3 linked regions of the Prochlorococcus marinus str. MIT 0912 genome follow. The main gene of each other region encodes a partner of the protein of the gene in region 3 in a complex. Links are inferred from orthologs where the notes say so. Each region holds a gene or a part of one and is shown on either strand. Other genes may lie near its edges. The genes, in order: O5640_RS08975, nuoH and nuoB.

Evidence for each region.
Region 1: the proteins of nuoB (region 3) and O5640_RS08975 are in contact, whole or in part, in a cryo-EM structure (PDB 6KHJ), measured with the Thermosynechococcus vestitus proteins. The link is inferred for Prochlorococcus marinus str. MIT 0912 from one-to-one orthologs. Residues at the interface, in WP_011056552.1 of Thermosynechococcus vestitus: Leu46, Met47, Tyr48, Thr50, Ala51, Cys52, Phe54, Ile55, Glu56, Ala58, Ala59, Ile61, Gly62, Ser63, Arg64, Phe65, Asn76, Pro78, Thr89, Thr91, Lys93, Met94, Ala97, Leu101, Met123, Phe124, Ser126, Asp127, Ser128, Tyr129; in WP_011057128.1 of Thermosynechococcus vestitus: Pro17, His18, His19, Pro20, Ser21, Met22, Val25, Arg27, Met29, Thr31, Ile38, Asp39, Cys40, Glu41, Pro42, Val43, Ile44, Gly45, Tyr46, Leu47, His48, Arg49, Gly50, Met51, Lys53, Ile54, Asn57, Arg58, Pro65, Tyr66.
Region 2: the proteins of nuoB (region 3) and nuoH are in contact, whole or in part, in a crystal structure (PDB 6Y11), measured with the Thermus thermophilus proteins. The link is inferred for Prochlorococcus marinus str. MIT 0912 from one-to-one orthologs. Residues at the interface, in WP_096411117.1 of Thermus thermophilus: Arg16, Glu17, Gly18, Leu24, Leu27, Val28, Trp30, Gly31, Arg32, Asn34, Ser35, Trp37, Thr54, Asp55, Ala56, Asp59, Ala61, Arg62, Phe63, Gly64, Glu66, Val67, Phe68, Arg69, Ala70, Ser71, Arg73, Gln74, Ala75, Asp76; in WP_096411122.1 of Thermus thermophilus: Arg36, Val44, Arg45, Met46, Gly47, Pro48, Asn49, Arg50, Val51, Leu57, Gln58, Ala61, Asp62, Ile64, Lys65, Ile67, Phe68, Lys69, Glu70, Ile72, Val74, Glu223, Ala224, Glu225, His233, Thr234, Glu235, Tyr236, Ser237, Trp241.

The regions. Positions count from the first base shown.
Region 1 is NZ_CP114783.1:1,559,864-1,565,042, reverse strand. What follows is about bases 2,378-5,179. They hold O5640_RS08975 (NAD(P)H-quinone oxidoreductase subunit H), read right to left. Parts: upstream 4,470-5,179; coding sequence 3,285-4,469; downstream 2,378-3,284. Other genes in these bases: rsmH (16S rRNA (cytosine(1402)-N(4))-methyltransferase RsmH), read left to right, coding at 4,511-5,179; O5640_RS08980 (acyl-CoA thioesterase), read right to left, coding at 2,826-3,278; O5640_RS08985 (AMP-binding protein), read left to right, coding at 2,378-2,829. Outside these bases: menA (2-carboxy-1,4-naphthoquinone phytyltransferase), read left to right, coding at 1-600; menC (o-succinylbenzoate synthase), read left to right, coding at 620-1,597; more of O5640_RS08985, read left to right, coding at 1,594-2,377.
Region 2 is NZ_CP114783.1:1,547,126-1,552,497, forward strand. What follows is about bases 224-3,218. They hold nuoH (NADH-quinone oxidoreductase subunit NuoH), read right to left. Parts: upstream 2,283-3,218; coding sequence 1,164-2,282; downstream 224-1,163. Other genes in these bases: O5640_RS08900 (NADH-quinone oxidoreductase subunit J), read right to left, coding at 224-402; ndhI (NAD(P)H-quinone oxidoreductase subunit I), read right to left, coding at 402-1,055; O5640_RS08915 (citrate synthase), read right to left, coding at 2,358-3,218. Also shown: more of O5640_RS08900, read right to left, coding at 1-223; more of O5640_RS08915, read right to left, coding at 3,219-3,485; O5640_RS08920 (DUF3352 domain-containing protein), read right to left, coding at 3,626-5,212; O5640_RS08925 (rhodanese-like domain-containing protein), read left to right, coding at 5,289-5,372. UniProt on the Escherichia coli protein: NDH-1 shuttles electrons from NADH, via FMN and iron-sulfur (Fe-S) centers, to quinones in the respiratory chain. The immediate electron acceptor for the enzyme in this species is believed to be ubiquinone.
Region 3 is NZ_CP114783.1:1,676,098-1,681,391, forward strand. The notes cover bases 1,678-4,594. They hold nuoB (NADH-quinone oxidoreductase subunit NuoB), read right to left. Parts: upstream 3,553-4,594; coding sequence 2,803-3,552; downstream 1,678-2,802. Other genes in these bases: O5640_RS09580 (gluconeogenesis factor YvcK family protein), read left to right, coding at 1,678-2,261; O5640_RS09585 (NAD(P)H-quinone oxidoreductase subunit J), read right to left, coding at 2,264-2,785; O5640_RS09595 (NAD(P)H-quinone oxidoreductase subunit 3), read right to left, coding at 3,543-3,905; O5640_RS09600 (rubredoxin), read left to right, coding at 3,990-4,415; O5640_RS09605 (photosynthesis system II assembly factor Ycf48), read left to right, coding at 4,412-4,594. In the rest of the region: O5640_RS09575 (ABC transporter ATP-binding protein), read right to left, coding at 1-736; more of O5640_RS09580, read left to right, coding at 864-1,677; more of O5640_RS09605, read left to right, coding at 4,595-5,294. UniProt on the Escherichia coli protein: NDH-1 shuttles electrons from NADH, via FMN and iron-sulfur (Fe-S) centers, to quinones in the respiratory chain. The immediate electron acceptor for the enzyme in this species is ubiquinone.

The sequences.
Region 1 (5,179 bases), 120 kb from region 3 along the record:
ATCCTTGCTCTAAAAAGTAAAATAACAGTACTTTTTTTGGTCTTAATTTGCTGTTTCCTTGGATATTTATATCAAGGGCCACCATTTAGACTGGGGTATAAGGGGTTGGGAGAACCCCTATGCTGGATTGCCTTTGGCCCTCTTGCGACAGCTGCTGCACTAATTGTTATTTCTACAAAATCTAATATTCACGCAATCCCCTGGGGAACAGCACTTATGGTTGGAGCAGGTCCAGCGATGGCTACCACTTTGGTTCTGTTCTGTTCGCATTTTCATCAAATCAACCAAGATGCTGCTGTCGGTAAAAAATCACCCTTAGTTGTTTTAGGCACTCATCGAGCGGCAGAATTTTTACCGTGGTTAGTTGGTCTAATATTTTTATTAGAATTATTTCCAGTAATGAGTGGAATATGGCCAATAACGACTCTTATATGTTTAATTAGCCTTCCTTCAGGTTTAGATCTTATCAAATTAATTAAAAGACATCACAATCAACCCGAGCTTATTAAAAATAGTAAGTTTTTAGCTCTACGCTTTCAGACAATTAATGGTTTATGCTTGAGTATAGGTTTTGCTATATCCTCATTTTTTTATAATTAATTTTTGATTTTGTTGAATCATGAAATTAATTATTAATATCAAGCCATTTTCATTTCAATTAACAAGAAAGTTAATCACCTCGCAAGGAATTATTCATAACAAGGTAGGTTTATTGTTGAGAATAAAAGACTCAGATGGGAATTGTGGATGGGGTGAAGTTTCACCTATTGAGAAAAATGAATTAAAAAAAAGTATCGAATGTCTAAATTTTATTGGAAGACAAACTACAAAAGATTCAATAGAAAACTATTTACGTGAATTAGAAGGATTAGGAGCACTTACTTTTGGATTGGGAGCCTCCTTAGCCGATTTGGAAAATCAAACTATAAGAAAGCTAGATTTTGAAGTATTTGATATCACAAAATCAGCTTATCTTTTACCTACAGATATAGATCCTTTAGAGTCAATAATTAACTATATAGATAGATCAAATAAAAAGGAAAGTTCATCTACAATAAAGTGGAAAGTATCTAACCAAGAAAATAACTTTGAGGAAGAGAGAATATTACAAAAAATCTTAGATATTCTCCCAAAAAATTTTAAACTTCGAATTGATCCGAATGGAGGATGGAGTCGTCAAAAAGCACAAGAATGGAGTAACGAACTCAAAAACGAATCTCGTTTGGAATGGATTGAACAGCCACTCCCATCAAAAGACATTGAAGGTTTATTTTCATTAGCCAATCAAATTCCAATTGCACTAGATGAATCATTAGTTGAATTTCCATATTTACGAAAAACATGGAAAAGTTGGCAAATCCGTCGCCCTGCATTAGATGGTGATCCTCGATTACTTTTAAAAGAACTAGAGAAAGAAGATAGTCAAAAAGTAATAAGCACAGCTTTTGAAACTGGTATTGGTAGAAAATGGATTAATCACCTCGCTGCTATGCAACTCAAAAGAGAAAATCCTTGTGCACCTGGACTTGCACCTGGGTGGTGCCCCAAAGGGCCACTCTTTAACAACAATCCAAAATTAGTCTGGGAAGCCGCATGAGCAATATTGCAGTTGTAAAATGTATTCCTGAAAAAAACCTGGAATGTTCAAAAGAAATTTTGAAGAATTTTGAAAAACATAACTGGGTATATCTAGCACCTCCAAAAGATCAAACGAAATTTTCCACATCGTTATCTTTACCTGAAGGAGAAGGAATAATCATTGCAAGTGGGGGCAGTATTGGAGGACCAAATCTGTGTTTACAATCAATTAAAAATCTAACTAAGTCGGCTTTAGCAACCGGAAAGTGGTTAAAGAATCATGGACTTACACCAAATGAGTGCATCATTCTGAATTCACTACCTTTACACCATATAAGTGGCTTCATGCCTTGGTGGAGACATCGCACTTGGCGATCAGAGTATCACTGGATTTCACCTTCTTTCATGCATGAACCGCTTCAACTTAGGCAGTTTAGTGAAGCATTAGCTAATAAATATAGACGTCCATTAATTACATCCCTAGTCCCAACTCAATTATTATCTTTGATTGATAATCCTGATGGTTTAAAATGGCTGCAATCTCTAGCTTTAATCTGGCTTGGAGGAGCTTTGATCCCCATAGATCTTGCTGACAAAGCGCGGAGAAAGTCTATTAATTTAGCGCCTTGTTATGGGGCTACCGAAACTGGAGCAATGGTGACTTGCTTGAGTCCCAAAGATTTTATAAAAGGAAGTAATAGTGTTGGGTTCCCTCTTGAAGATGTTGAGATAGAAATCAACAAAAGACATTCACTTAAAATTAAAACTAGTAGAATTGCAACTTCAAAATGGAATAATGGTAAATTCGTAGAAATTACAGATACGAATGGATGGTGGGAAGCAGGCGATTTAGCGCAATACATCAGTCTCGACAATAGAAAAGCAATACAAATTCTAGGCAGAAGAGATTCAGCTATAAATTCAGGTGGTGAAACGATTTTCCCAGAAGATATCGAAATAGAATTAATGAAAATAGTCTCAAAACATCAAATCCCAATTAAAGACATTTTTGTACTAGGAGTTAGTGATAAGAAATGGGGACAACGTTTAGTTGCCTTAACGAAATTCAAAGAGAAAGAAATCAACAGATATCCAATCATCTCACTTCTGACTGATCTCATTGAGGACTGGCAGCCATCCAAAAAACCACTAAAGTGGTACGATTGTCCAAAACTTTCAAGAAATATCAATAAAAAATGGGAAATCAAAAAATGGCAAGATTGGATAGTCCTTAATAGACCTATTAACTAAAAATTCAAACTAGATTCATGAAGCCACAAATTTATTTGCTTAGATAATGCGCATTTTTCTCTTGTAATCGTATTTATCGATACATGTTTTATATTTGTCGTACCAATTTTCTCACCATTCTTTTTGAATTTAAATCGAAGTATAAATGAAGACTCATTTATCTTCTCTGGGTTCAGTTCGATATTGATAGTATCTCCAACATAAAGTGGTTGAAAATAATTTGCTTCACAATGAACAACTGGTAAAGCTACATTCAGTTGGCATTTATTCATTTGGGTTGTAGGAAAAATTTCCTGCAAAACTATTCCATAATTTTCTAAACTTTCTTCCCAAGTTTCATGACACCATCTGAATAATTCAAGAAAATGCACCACACCAGCAGCATCTGTCTCACCAAAACGAACTGTTCGTTTCAAACATAACCATTCTCTAGGATTACGCTTTTCCAAAAGAAACTATCTATCCACAGAACCCATAATCACATCAATAGAACCTAAGATAGCCATTATGTCAGCGACTTTAGCTCCCTTCAGTATGTGAGGAAGTATCTGCAAATTATTAGAATCAGCTGCTCTAATTTTAAACCGCCAAGGAGTTACATCATTATTACCTTGAATAAATACTCCTATCTCTCCTTTTCCAGACTCAAGGCGTGTGTATAATTCACCATTAGGAATCTTAAAAGTAGGTGCAACTTTCTTAGCTACATATTGATAATCAAACCCTGATAAATCACCTTTTTTTCCATCAACTGTCCTTTGTGCCTCAAGATTTTCTGTGGGACCCCCAGGAATCATCTCACAAGCTTGTCGCAATATTTTTAATGACTGTCTCATTTCTTCAATACGAACTCTATATCTTGCATAACAATCCCCCTCTTTCTCCCATGCAATATCCCATTCAAAATCGTCATAACATTCATAATGATCTACCTTTCTCAAATCCCATGGAACACCTGCTGCCCGAAGCATTGGACCAGACAGACTCCAGTTAATCGCTTGCTCTTTCCCTATAACTCCTAAACCTTCTATACGTCTACGAAAGATAGGGTTATTAGTTATCAACTTTTCATATTCATCAATTTTCGGACCAAACCAATCACAAAAATCTTTGCATTTTTCTAACCAACCCCAAGGTAAATCACATGCAACGCCACCAATACGAAAATAATTATTATTAATCAATCTTTGACCAGTTGCAGCCTCCCATAAATCGTAAATCATCTCTCTTTCTCTAAAAATATAGAAGAAAGGAGTTTGTGCCCCGACATCAGCCAAAAATGGCCCTAACCATAGCAAATGGTTAGCGATTCTATTCAACTCAAGCATTATCACTCTGATATAACTTGCTCGTTTAGGTACCTTAATATTTGCTAAACGCTCAGGGGCATTAACAACAATTGCTTCATAAAACATACCAGCCGCATAATCCATGCGGCTCACGTAAGGAACAAACATAACGTTTGTTCTATTCTCAGCAATTTTCTCCATCCCTCGATGCAAGTAACCAATAACTGGTTCACAATCAACAACATCCTCTCCATCAAGGGTTACGACCAGTCGCAGCACCCCATGCATTGATGGATGATGTGGCCCAAAGTTGACCACCATTGGCTCGGTACGCGTTTCAAGCTGCGTCATTAGGCCCAACCAAAGCAATGTTTAAATACTAGTGAAAACTCATGAAAGAAGGGCCAATTAGTGCAAGTTCTAACTTTAATCATGTCCCTATAATGGGGAAAGAAATAATCCAATCACTGAAGGAATTACCAAGTGAATTAACAAAACAAGGATTAATTATTGATGCCACCATTGGAGGAGGAGGGCATTCAGCTCAAATACTAGAAAATTTCCCAGGAATCAAAATTATAGGGCTTGATCAAGACCCAATAGCTAGAGAAGCAGCATCAAAAAAATTAATAAAATTTGGAACAAGAATAGAAATAATCTCTACAAACTTCGCAGACTTTTCACTTGACCAGCAAGCCATTTGCGTCTTAGCAGATCTTGGAGTTAGTAGTCATCAACTTGATGAGCCTTCACGAGGTTTTAGCTTTCGTCTAAACGGTCCAATAGATATGCGCATGAATCCCAAAAAGGGTTCAAGTGCAGCTGAAATCATTGAAACTCTCTCTGAGAAGGATCTAGCTGATTTAATATATAAATTAGGAGAAGAAAAGCGCTCTAGGCGTATTGCAAGAAAAATCAAAACTGATCTAGCTGCACATGGACCATACTCTGGAACTCAAGACCTTTCTTATGCAATAGCCGGATGCTTCCCACCCAAGCAAAGATATGGTCGGATTCATCCCTCAACAAGAACTTTTCAGGCTTTAAGAATAGCTGTAAAT
Region 2 (5,372 bases), 130 kb from region 3 along the record:
TTCAGTTGCTTCTTCACCAATAGAGGTTGGTCCAGGGAGGTTCCATTTAGTGGTAATGCTAACTCGCAATAATAAAATTAATAATCCACCACAAACACCACCAGATATTAATTTTCTAGTTTTAAGACCTTCAATGGGTTTTAACTTTTCTTTATTATTAACCAACATTATTGCAAATAATATTAAAACATTCACAGCTCCTACATACACTAGGACTTGAGCTGCAGCGACAAAACTAGCATTTAGTAAAAGATATAAACCTGCTACAGCCATAAATACTCCACCTAACAAAAATGCTGAGTAAACAATATTTTCTAATAAAACAACTGCCAAACTCCCAGAAACTATGACAGAACTAAGAATTAAAAAGCAAATTAATTCAGTTGAATAAGCGATATTCATTAATTAGTAGAATTTAAGTTATTTGAAACCATATCTGACGAATTATTCTTATCTTCTGCTTGTGATTTCTCTGCTTGTAGTTCTTTTATAATCTGACTTGGTAGTTTACCTGCTCTTTTTTGGTTCATAGGTAATTCATGAGGGTCCATGATGCTCTCTGGTAAATAAGCTAATTCTCTTAAAGGACGAACTGATGGATCTGAAGTGACACTTGTTGGTAGTCTTCCAAGAGCAACATTATCGTAGTTAAGGCTATGTCTATCAAATGCAGAAAGTTCATATTCTTCTGTCATTGATAAGCAATTTGTAGGGCAATATTCAACGCAATTTCCACAAAAAATACATGCACCAAAGTCAATAGAATAATTTCTTAATTCTTTTTTCTTGGTTTCTTTATTCATTACCCAATCAACAACTGGAAGATTAATTGGGCATACCCTTACACAAACCTCACAAGCAATACACTTGTCAAATTCATAATGAATCCTTCCTCTATAACGCTCAGAGGGAATTAGCTTTTCGTAAGGATATTGAACCGTTACAGGTCTTCGACGCATGTGGTCGAACGTAACGCCTAGTCCATCAACTAAATATTTCGCTGCACTAACGGCTTCTTTAGTGTAGTCGGCAACTTTTTCAAGGAAACCAAGCATATTGAATTTGCTGCCGGTGGCCTCTTTTTACAATAGTCATTATACAGTTTTTTTCAAGTGAATGTAGGTACTTTTACTTAAAAAAAAAGCTATTGTGTTGCTTTTCTTTTATCCGCCAAATGTCATAGGAAATGCCAATTTAAGTGAAGCAGTTACAAGTAAGTTGACCAACGAAATAGGTAAAAGAAATTTCCATCCTAGATCAAGTAGTTGATCAATCCGCACTCTTGGAGTAGTCCATCTCAATAAGATTGCTAAAAAAACCAGTAAATAAGCCTTCAGAATTGTCATAACAATTCCAAGAGACGCAGCAATAATTTGAACTAATGGGTTATCAATTGAAAGACCTATTAAAGATGAAAACCAATCAATTGAGATTGGGAAACCCCATCCTCCTAAGTACAGAACAGAGACAAGTAAAGCAGATAAAACAAGATTTATATATCCAGCCAAGTAAAACAGAGCAAATTTCATACCTGCATATTCAGTTTGATAACCGGCTACAAGTTCTTCTTCTGCTTCTGGTAAATCAAAAGGTAGTCTCTCGCATTCAGCTAATGCACAAATCCAAAAAATAATAAAACCTACAGGTTGTCGCCATATATTCCAGCTAAGAAAACCTGCAGTATTTTGTTGTTCAACTATATCAACAGTACTCAATGAATTGCTCATCATAACTATTGCCAAAACCGCTAGCGCTAGTGGAATTTCATAACTAATTGATTGAGCGGCAGCTCTAAGTCCACCTAGTAAAGAATATTTATTATTAGAAGAATAACCACTCATTAAAAGTCCAATAGGTTGGATACTGCTAAGGGCTATCCACAAGAAAATTCCAATACCAACATTGCTAATTAAAAGATTTTGTCCAAATGGAACAATTAACCAAGATAAAATTACAGGAACTAAAACTAATATTGGACCAACTGTGAAAAGTACACTGTCTGCTCTTGCTGGGATGATGTCTTCTTTGACTAAAAGTTTTAACCCATCTGCCATGGGCTGAAGAATACCAAGTGCACCTGCATATTCAGGCCCAATTCTCTGTTGAGCTGCTGCAGAAATTTTTCTTTCAAGCCAAACTGTTACTAATACACCAATAACAGCCGACACCAATACTAAAAGCATCGGGAGAGGAATCCATAAAAGATGTGCTAATTCATGAGATAAACCAAGGTTTTGAACACCTTGGGTGAAACTCATTTCAAGGTCTATACCTGAATTCACTTCTAATATTTAATCTAACAACAAGGTTAGTGTAATTTTGAATTAATTTTAAATTCGAGAAAAATAAATTTCAAATTATCTTCTATTAAGAGGCTGCCAATTTCTGATTTTTTCTCCTTCATAAATTTGTGATGGTCTAAAAATTCTATTTGCTCCAAGTTGCTCTCTCCAGTGAGCCAACCAACCAGCAACTCTGGAAATCGCAAAAACTGGTGTAAACAAATCTCGAGGAATACCAAGCTTTCGATAAACAAGTCCAGAATAAAAGTCAACATTTGGGAATATACCTTTTGGTCCCAGTCTGGAAATAGCCTCTTCTTCCAGTGCTTTGGCTACTTCATACATTTCATCTTTACCAAATTCCGAGAAAAGTTCCTCTGCGAAGGCTTGTAATATTGTTGCCCTAGGGTCTTTAACACGATACTCCCTGTGCCCAAAGCCCATGATTTTCCTTTTTTTTGCAATCGCATCATTTAGAAATGCAGATGCTTTATCAGGGCTTCCAATTTCTTCTAGCATTGCTATGACATCTTCGTTGGCGCCTCCATGAAGAGGTCCAGCCAATGTCCCAACGGCAGATGCTACGACAGCATAAGGATCAGTTAGTGTGCTGGCAGTTACTCTGGCGCTAAACGTACTCGCATTAAGACTGTGCTCGGCATGAAGAATTAAACATCTGTCGAAGACTCTTGCTGCAAGAGGATTTGGCTCCCTCTCCGTTAGCATATAAAGGAAATTGGAGGAATACGGTAAATCATCTTGGGGTTGAATTGGATCATCTCCTTTTCTTATCTGCTCGAAAGCAGCAACCATAGTTGGAATTTTTGCAATTAACCTCACTACTGCGTCGTAGATATATTTTGGATCATCAATTGCTCTTCGAGAATAAAAGAGGCCTAAAGATGCAGCACTTGCTTGGAGGGCATCCATTGGATGTCCAGATTCTGGAAAACACTTGAGCATATCTCTAATTCGAAAGCTCACTCGTCTATGCATTTGAACGTCCTCTTCAAACTTCTGAAGCTCATTTTCAGTCGGAAGTTCTCCCCATATCAAAAGAAATGCGGTTTCTAAAAAACTACTTTTTTGGGCTAGCTCAGATATTGGATAACCTCTGTAGTTCAGTTTTCCCTCTGTTCCATTAATTTCACATATCCCTGAATTGGTTACTGGAACCCCTTCCAAGCCTGGCTTTAAAACCAAATTAGTTGTCTTTTGTTCGTTATCTATGGTTTTAGCTCCAGCAACTTAATTTTTCAGTCCAATTGGAAAAAATAATGTTCAACTTCAGTTTACTGTATAGAAGTAAGCTACCAAATGAATATAGCACTTAAAACTTTTTATTAACTTGTTTTTAAGTTGATTTTAACTTTAATAAAGTCTGGATAATTAATTGTAGGGACGGCAATAGATATATCAATATTCTGAGGAGGAGTTAGTTTGTTTCCTAACATAGTTTTAAGTAAGATATATGGATAGAAATTATTTAAAACTGTCTTAGTTTTTTCTTCCCCTAAATGTATTCTAAGAACATCATCAAAATCATTAACTTCATCGATATTTTTTTCATTGTCTGAATAATAGTCTAAGTAATTTTTATTATCAAAATATGAAATAGAAGATAAGTTTTTACTCCAAATATAATTCTCTTTATCTTCGTCAATAATTGCCTCAATATTTTCTTTTAACTCGTATTTTTCATTTTCATATGTACTTATTTTCGACCAAATTTCTAGCTTCCTATTTTGAAAATCTATATTTGAATTCAGGAAGTTCTCTTTTTTTAAAATAGTATCTATTTCTGTTTTGTTCGTATCAGATTTCCTAGTCAAAACCAACCAGCCTTTATTATTTATCCAAATCATATTTCCTTTGGAGTTTTCAAGAATTATTTTCAAAAGTTTAGAATAATCTGAAGTTGTTGATTTTTGAATAAGAGAAGCGATAAGTTTTTGATATGGATGGCTAGAATCTTTACTCAGATACTGCTTTGGATTATCAACTATTATAAAATCTTGAAATAATTCAGATTCTTTTTTGATATCAACGAAATTATAATTAATATCTTTGATCGGCATTTTAGTTTTATTATTATAAGATATTATTCCTTCTAGATTTAATTTATTGTCATCTATATTTAGAGAAGATATAAGGCTATCTATCTCATCTATCTCAAATAAATTTTCTTCTTGACCTATTAGACTTATAATCTTTTTTGGAGACATTTCTAATAATAATAGACCGTCTTTAAGATTATCCTTTAATTGAATATTCTTATATTTTATTTTTGTATTTAATATATTTCTATCCAATTCATCTATTGAGGATTTTATGATTTTTGGATTGGATGATATTAAAAGATTATCTTTTGCATTCGCAAAGTATATTGAGTTATTCGAATTAATTTTTTTTGAAATTATTTCTGAGTTAGAGTTGTTTAATTTATTGCTTGGGATGTTATTTACATCAACAATTTTAGAACCTAGAATAGGTTCTAATTCTTTTTCAATATTTATATCTTCTTTGATTGCTAAGACCATTATCCAATCATTTAGAGCTTGTGTATTTGAATCAAATACAGCAAAGCTCCCATAATCTCCTACCCATTTTGAGATGTCTTTTGCAAAGTCAAGACTAATTAATTTAAAAGAAGAATCTCTAATAAAACTTATTTTTTTATTTATAGTTTTTTTGCTAGATTTATCTTGATAACTTTCGATGTAGTTTGGAAGCTTAGCTGGATTTATTTTCCAGTGAAAAATGAGATCAGCATTTGTTGGTATATATTTCGATGAAACTGGAGCATGAAATGATTGTTCATTGAACTTAGGTATTTTCTTTAGTTTATTATTGTGCCAGATAAATATCCCTGTCAAAATTGATAAAATTACTATTCCTGATATTAAAAAATAAGGTAGACGTGATTTCATTTGTTATTATTTGAGCATTTGTATACTTTTTGAGCTTTGATAAAAGAAAGCTTAATCTTTACTTAGAATCTCAAATATGAACCAGAACACTCCTTTAAATATATCTCCAAAAGAGTTAAATAAAATCTTAGAAGATGATTCTTCTGATAAACCATTCATT
Region 3 (5,294 bases):
GTTTTACATAGGAATTTTCACTTTGTTTAAATTGATCTATAGATCCATCCCATTTAAACTTTCCATCGTAAAGCAAAATAACTCTATTAGCTGTTCTTTCAATTGTACTTGAAACGTGACTTACTACGATTGAACAGCCTTTAGCAGCATCAGTGGTTTTAATCATTAGATCTTCAATTCGAGTACAAGCTATTGGATCTAAACCAGCAGTTGGTTCGTCATATAGAAGCAGTGGAATAGAGTCTTTCCCTGTATTGGAGTCACTAATTAATGCACGAGCAAAACTTACTCTTTTTTGCATTCCTCCACTAAGTTGATTTGGAAATTTTTCTGCTACATCATATAAACCTACTTTTTCTAAACAATTTATGACTTTTTTATGAATAATCTCTTCAGAAAAAATTTTTTGCTTTTCAAGCAAAAAGCCTACATTTTCCCTAACAGTTAATGATGCTAATAATGCTGGGTTTTGAAAAACCAATCTCACATCGGGAGGGTTGTTTTGATCAAGCCTTAAATAATTTTGCTCAATACCTGATATTTGAAGACTTCCGTTAGTAGGTAAGAGCAATCCTGCTAGTAGGCGAAGTATTGTTGACTTGCCTGAGCCAGATGGACCAACAATTGCCAGTCTCTCTCCAGGACTCATGGACAGATTAACTTCATTGAGAACTTTATTTGATCCCAGTTCTACACTGAGATCTTTCATCAACATTACTTGAGTGTTTTTTGGCACACTCTCTCCTAAGGTTTGTTTACCTATCTCATTTTGTATGAGATATGTGAATTGGGAAGTTTAATTAGAGTTTTTATGAATTAATTATTTAGGTCTTTTTGTTGAAATCTTCTCTAACTTGAATCCATTGAACAAAAGAAGGAAAAGAAAATTAAAAAGATCTACTTTGCGTAAAAGCTTTTTCGCTAGTTTGTCTTTTCAGCTTTACTCACGCTTTAAAAGAGCTATTAGATGGCTTTTGCCAGGACTAGTAGTCAAAAGGTGGATGATGACATCTGGAATGGGCTTGTTAATTGCTTTGATTGGAGCGTCGATTTGGGCTGATCTTCGCCCAATATATTGGGTCGTTGAAATACTTTTTTGGTTTTTAGGATTCATAACTACTTTTATACCAAGAACTATTTCTGGACCAATAGTCTTTTTGATAGGGATATCTCTTTTGGTTTGGGGGCAAGGGAGAAGTTTTGAATCTATTAAGCAGGCCTTAGGATCAAAAAAAGATACTTTTTTAGTCGATGCATTAAGAGCTAAACAAAAATTAAATAGAGGTCCAAATATTGTTGCTGTTGGTGGGGGAACAGGTTTATCGTCTTTGTTAAAAGGCTTAAAAAGATACAGCAGTAGAATTACAGCAATAGTTACTGTCGCTGATGATGGAGGAAGTAGTGGCGTTCTTAGAAGAGAATTGGGAGTTCAGCCTCCTGGAGATATAAGAAATTGTTTGGCAGCTTTAGCAACGGAAGAGCCACTAATAAAAGGTCTTTTTCAATATCGCTTCCCCTCAGGAAGTGGACTGGAGGGACATAGTTTTGGGAACCTTTTCCTTTCCGCATTAACAGCCATAACTGGAAGCTTAGAGACTGCGATTACTGCATCTAGTAAAGTCCTGGCTGTTCAGGGGCAAGTTGTACCAGCTACTAATGTAGATGTTCGATTGTGGGCGGAGCTTGAAAATGGTGAACGAATTGATGGAGAATCAGCTATTGGAAAGGCTCACCTGCCAATCATAAGAATCGGTTGTTTCCCTTCTCGACCGCCCGCTTTACCCAGAGCTCTGGAAGCGATCAGAAATGCAGAAATAATTTTAATAGGGCCTGGCAGCCTTTACACTTCAATTCTTCCAAACCTACTTGTACCTGAAATAGTCGAAGCAATCGAGAGGAGCAAGGCCCCAAAACTTTACATATGTAATTTAATGACCCAACCAGGTGAAACTGATGGGCTTGACGTTACTGGTCATGTGAGAGCTATAGAAGCGCAATTGGCATCTCGAGGGATTACTAGGAAAATATTTAGTTCAATACTTGCTCAAGATGAATTAGCCTCTTCACCATTGGTTGATTACTACAAGTCACAAGGCGCTGAACCGGTCAAATGCAATAAGATTGACCTTTTGTCTAGAGGCTATAAAGTTTATTTAGCATCACTTCAGGGTTCAAAGACCACTCCAACTTTGAGGCACGATCCTAGGAGTCTCGCTTTGGCAATAATGAGATTTTATAGAAGATACAAAAAAGGTAAATAAATTCAGTATGCATCTTGCATTTCATAGAAATCTGGCTGAACATAGTCTTTCCTAAGTGGCCATCCTTTCCAATCTTCCGGCATTAAAAGTCTTTTAGGATGAGGGTGCCCTTTGAAAATAACACCATACATATCGAATGTTTCTCTTTCTTGCCAATCTGCTCCTCTGAAAAGACTATATAAACTTGGAACAGTTAAATCTCCTTCTCGATCTAGGAATACTTTTATTCTTACTTCTCTGGGAGAAATATCTTTTTTAAATTCACTCATCTCTATTAAATTGTAAAAACAAACAATATTTAAACCAGGACCTTCATCGTATCCACCTTGGCATTGCAGATAATTAAATCCATCATTTTTCAACGCTTCAACAACTGATAAAAGATTAGTAGGCGAAATTTTGATAACTTCGACTCCTAAATGGTCATTTGGTAGAGGAACATTTTCAAATCCATTTTTTGATAACCAATCACTTATTGGACCTGAGATTTTTTCTTCAACTACAATTTTTGATTGATCTGTCATTTTTTTATAAAAGATGCTTAATTACTTGAGAGTTCTTCAGATATTTGTTGAACCTCTTTAAAAGATTTATCAAATTCTTCAGATAAGGAGGGATTTAAAGCAATTAATTGGGTTTTCGCATTTAGATATTGTCCATTGACCTTGGATTCAACTCTCTTCATCTTGTGAGGGATAGTTAAATACCTATGAGTTTGAGTAATTTTTGATCTCTCAGAGATTGACTCGTTTGCAACTTTTTTTCTTAATTTAATAACCGCATCAAAAATCGCTTCCGGTCTTGGAGGACATCCAGGAAGGTAAAGGTCAACAGGAATTAATTTGTCAACACCTCTAACTGCCGTTGTTGAATCTGCACTGAACATGCCACCTGTAATAGTGCAAGCTCCCATAGCAATTACATATTTTGGGTCTGGCATTTGCTCATAAAGTCTTACAAGAGCAGGTGCCATTTTCATTGTGACAGTTCCAGCGACTATTAGCAGATCTGCTTGCCTAGGAGAACTTCTTGGTACTAAGCCAAATCTGTCAAAATCAAATCTAGATCCAATCAGAGCGGCAAATTCAATAAAACAACAAGCAGTTCCATAAAGAAGAGGCCACAAACTGCTTAATCTTGCCCAATTATGAAGATCTTCTAAGCTAGTCAGGATGATGTTTTCGCTTAAGTCATTAGTTACTGTAGGTGTTCCCACTGGTCCACAGGAAGCTTGTCTTAGGTTTCGAACGGCTTCAGAAGAGGGAGATTTTTTCAAGGAATTTAACTCCATTCAAGGGCACCTTTTCGCCATGCATATGCTAATGCCACAACCAAGATCGTGATAAAAACAAGAGCTTCTATAAATGCTAATAACCCTAGTTTGTGAAATGCAACTGCCCATGGGTAAAGGAACACGGTCTCAACGTCAAATATAACGAAAACAAGAGCAAACATGTAGTAACGAATATTAAATTGGATCCATGCTCCTCCAATGGGTTCCATCCCAGATTCATATGTAAGCTGCCTTTCTCCTGCTTTGCTTTTAGGAGATATGAGCTTATTTGTTGTAAGAGCGAGAATGGGAACTGCTCCAGAAATAAGAAGAAATCCTAAGAAATACTCATAACCCTGAAGGGAAAACATGAATGAATTACTGATTTCAATATCATTCTGACAGCCATTTTCTAGATTTGTGCCATACAGTTGCTATGTGTGAAAGTGAAAACTGTGAGTGAAGACACCAAAATGAACTCAAATCCCTTGAGAGATTTGAGTTCTGATGAAAAACAAAATCAAGTTATTTCATTTGAATCAAAAAACTCAACTCAGGAATTTGATCCAAAATTCAATCGCTTCGAGTGTATGAGCTGTGGTTTTATTTATGATCCTGATGAGGGTATAAAAAAGCTAAATATTGAACCAGGGACAGCATTCTTAGACATCGATAGAGAGGGTTTTAGATGTCCAGTCTGTCGAGTAGGATTCGGAGGATACAAGGATATTGGACCTAAATCAAAGCCAAGCGGATTTGAAGAAAACCTTACTTATGGCTTTGGATTTAATAAACTTCCTTCAGGCCAGAAAAATGTTCTTATTTTTGGGAGCCTTGCTTTAGCCGCTGCCTGTTTTCTTTCTCTTTATTCTTTGAAATGAAACGTCTGTTTTCAAACTTCATTAATTTGACCCTTGTCTTAATAGTTGGAGTAGCTCTTAGTGGTTGTACAGTTAGCAATGCTTCCATTGGCTCATCAAGTCCTTGGTCATTAATCGACCTTGATACTGAGGCAAATCCATTAGATATTGACTTCGTTGATGATAAAACAGGGTTTTTAGTTGGTACGAATAGGTTGATTCTGGAGACAAATGATGGAGGAATTACCTGGAAAGAACGAAATTTAGATATTCCAAGCGAAGGTAACTTTCGTTTGATCAGCGTTGATTTTAAAGGTCAAGAAGGTTGGATCGCAGGTCAACCAGGATTAATACTTCATACAACTGATGGAGGAAAAAATTGGACTCGTCTCGATTTGGGAAATAAGTTACCAGGAGATCCATATTTGATAACAACAATTGATATGGATTCGGCTGAGCTTGCAACTACTGCTGGAGCAATCTATAAAACAACTGATGCTGGTACAAATTGGGAAGCAATCGTTGTTGATACTTCAGGCTCTGGAGGCATAAGAGAATTAAGACGTAGAAATGATGGTGGCTATCTAAGTGTTAGTAGCCTTGGGAACTTCTTCTCTGTCCTAAGCCCTGGAGAGGAGATATGGATTCCTCATCAAAGAGCAAGCAGTAAGAGAGTTCAAAGTGTTGGTGAGCAGCCTAATGGTGATTTATGGATGCTTTCTAGAGGAGCTGAAATCAGATTTAATGCAGATCCAGATGATATAGATTCCTGGTCAAAGCCCATAATCCCAATAGTCAATGGCTATAACTATCAAGATCTTGTTTGGGATCCATCTAAGTCGATTTGGGCAGCGGGAGGGAATGGAACATTACTAGTAAGCAATGATGATGGAAAAACTT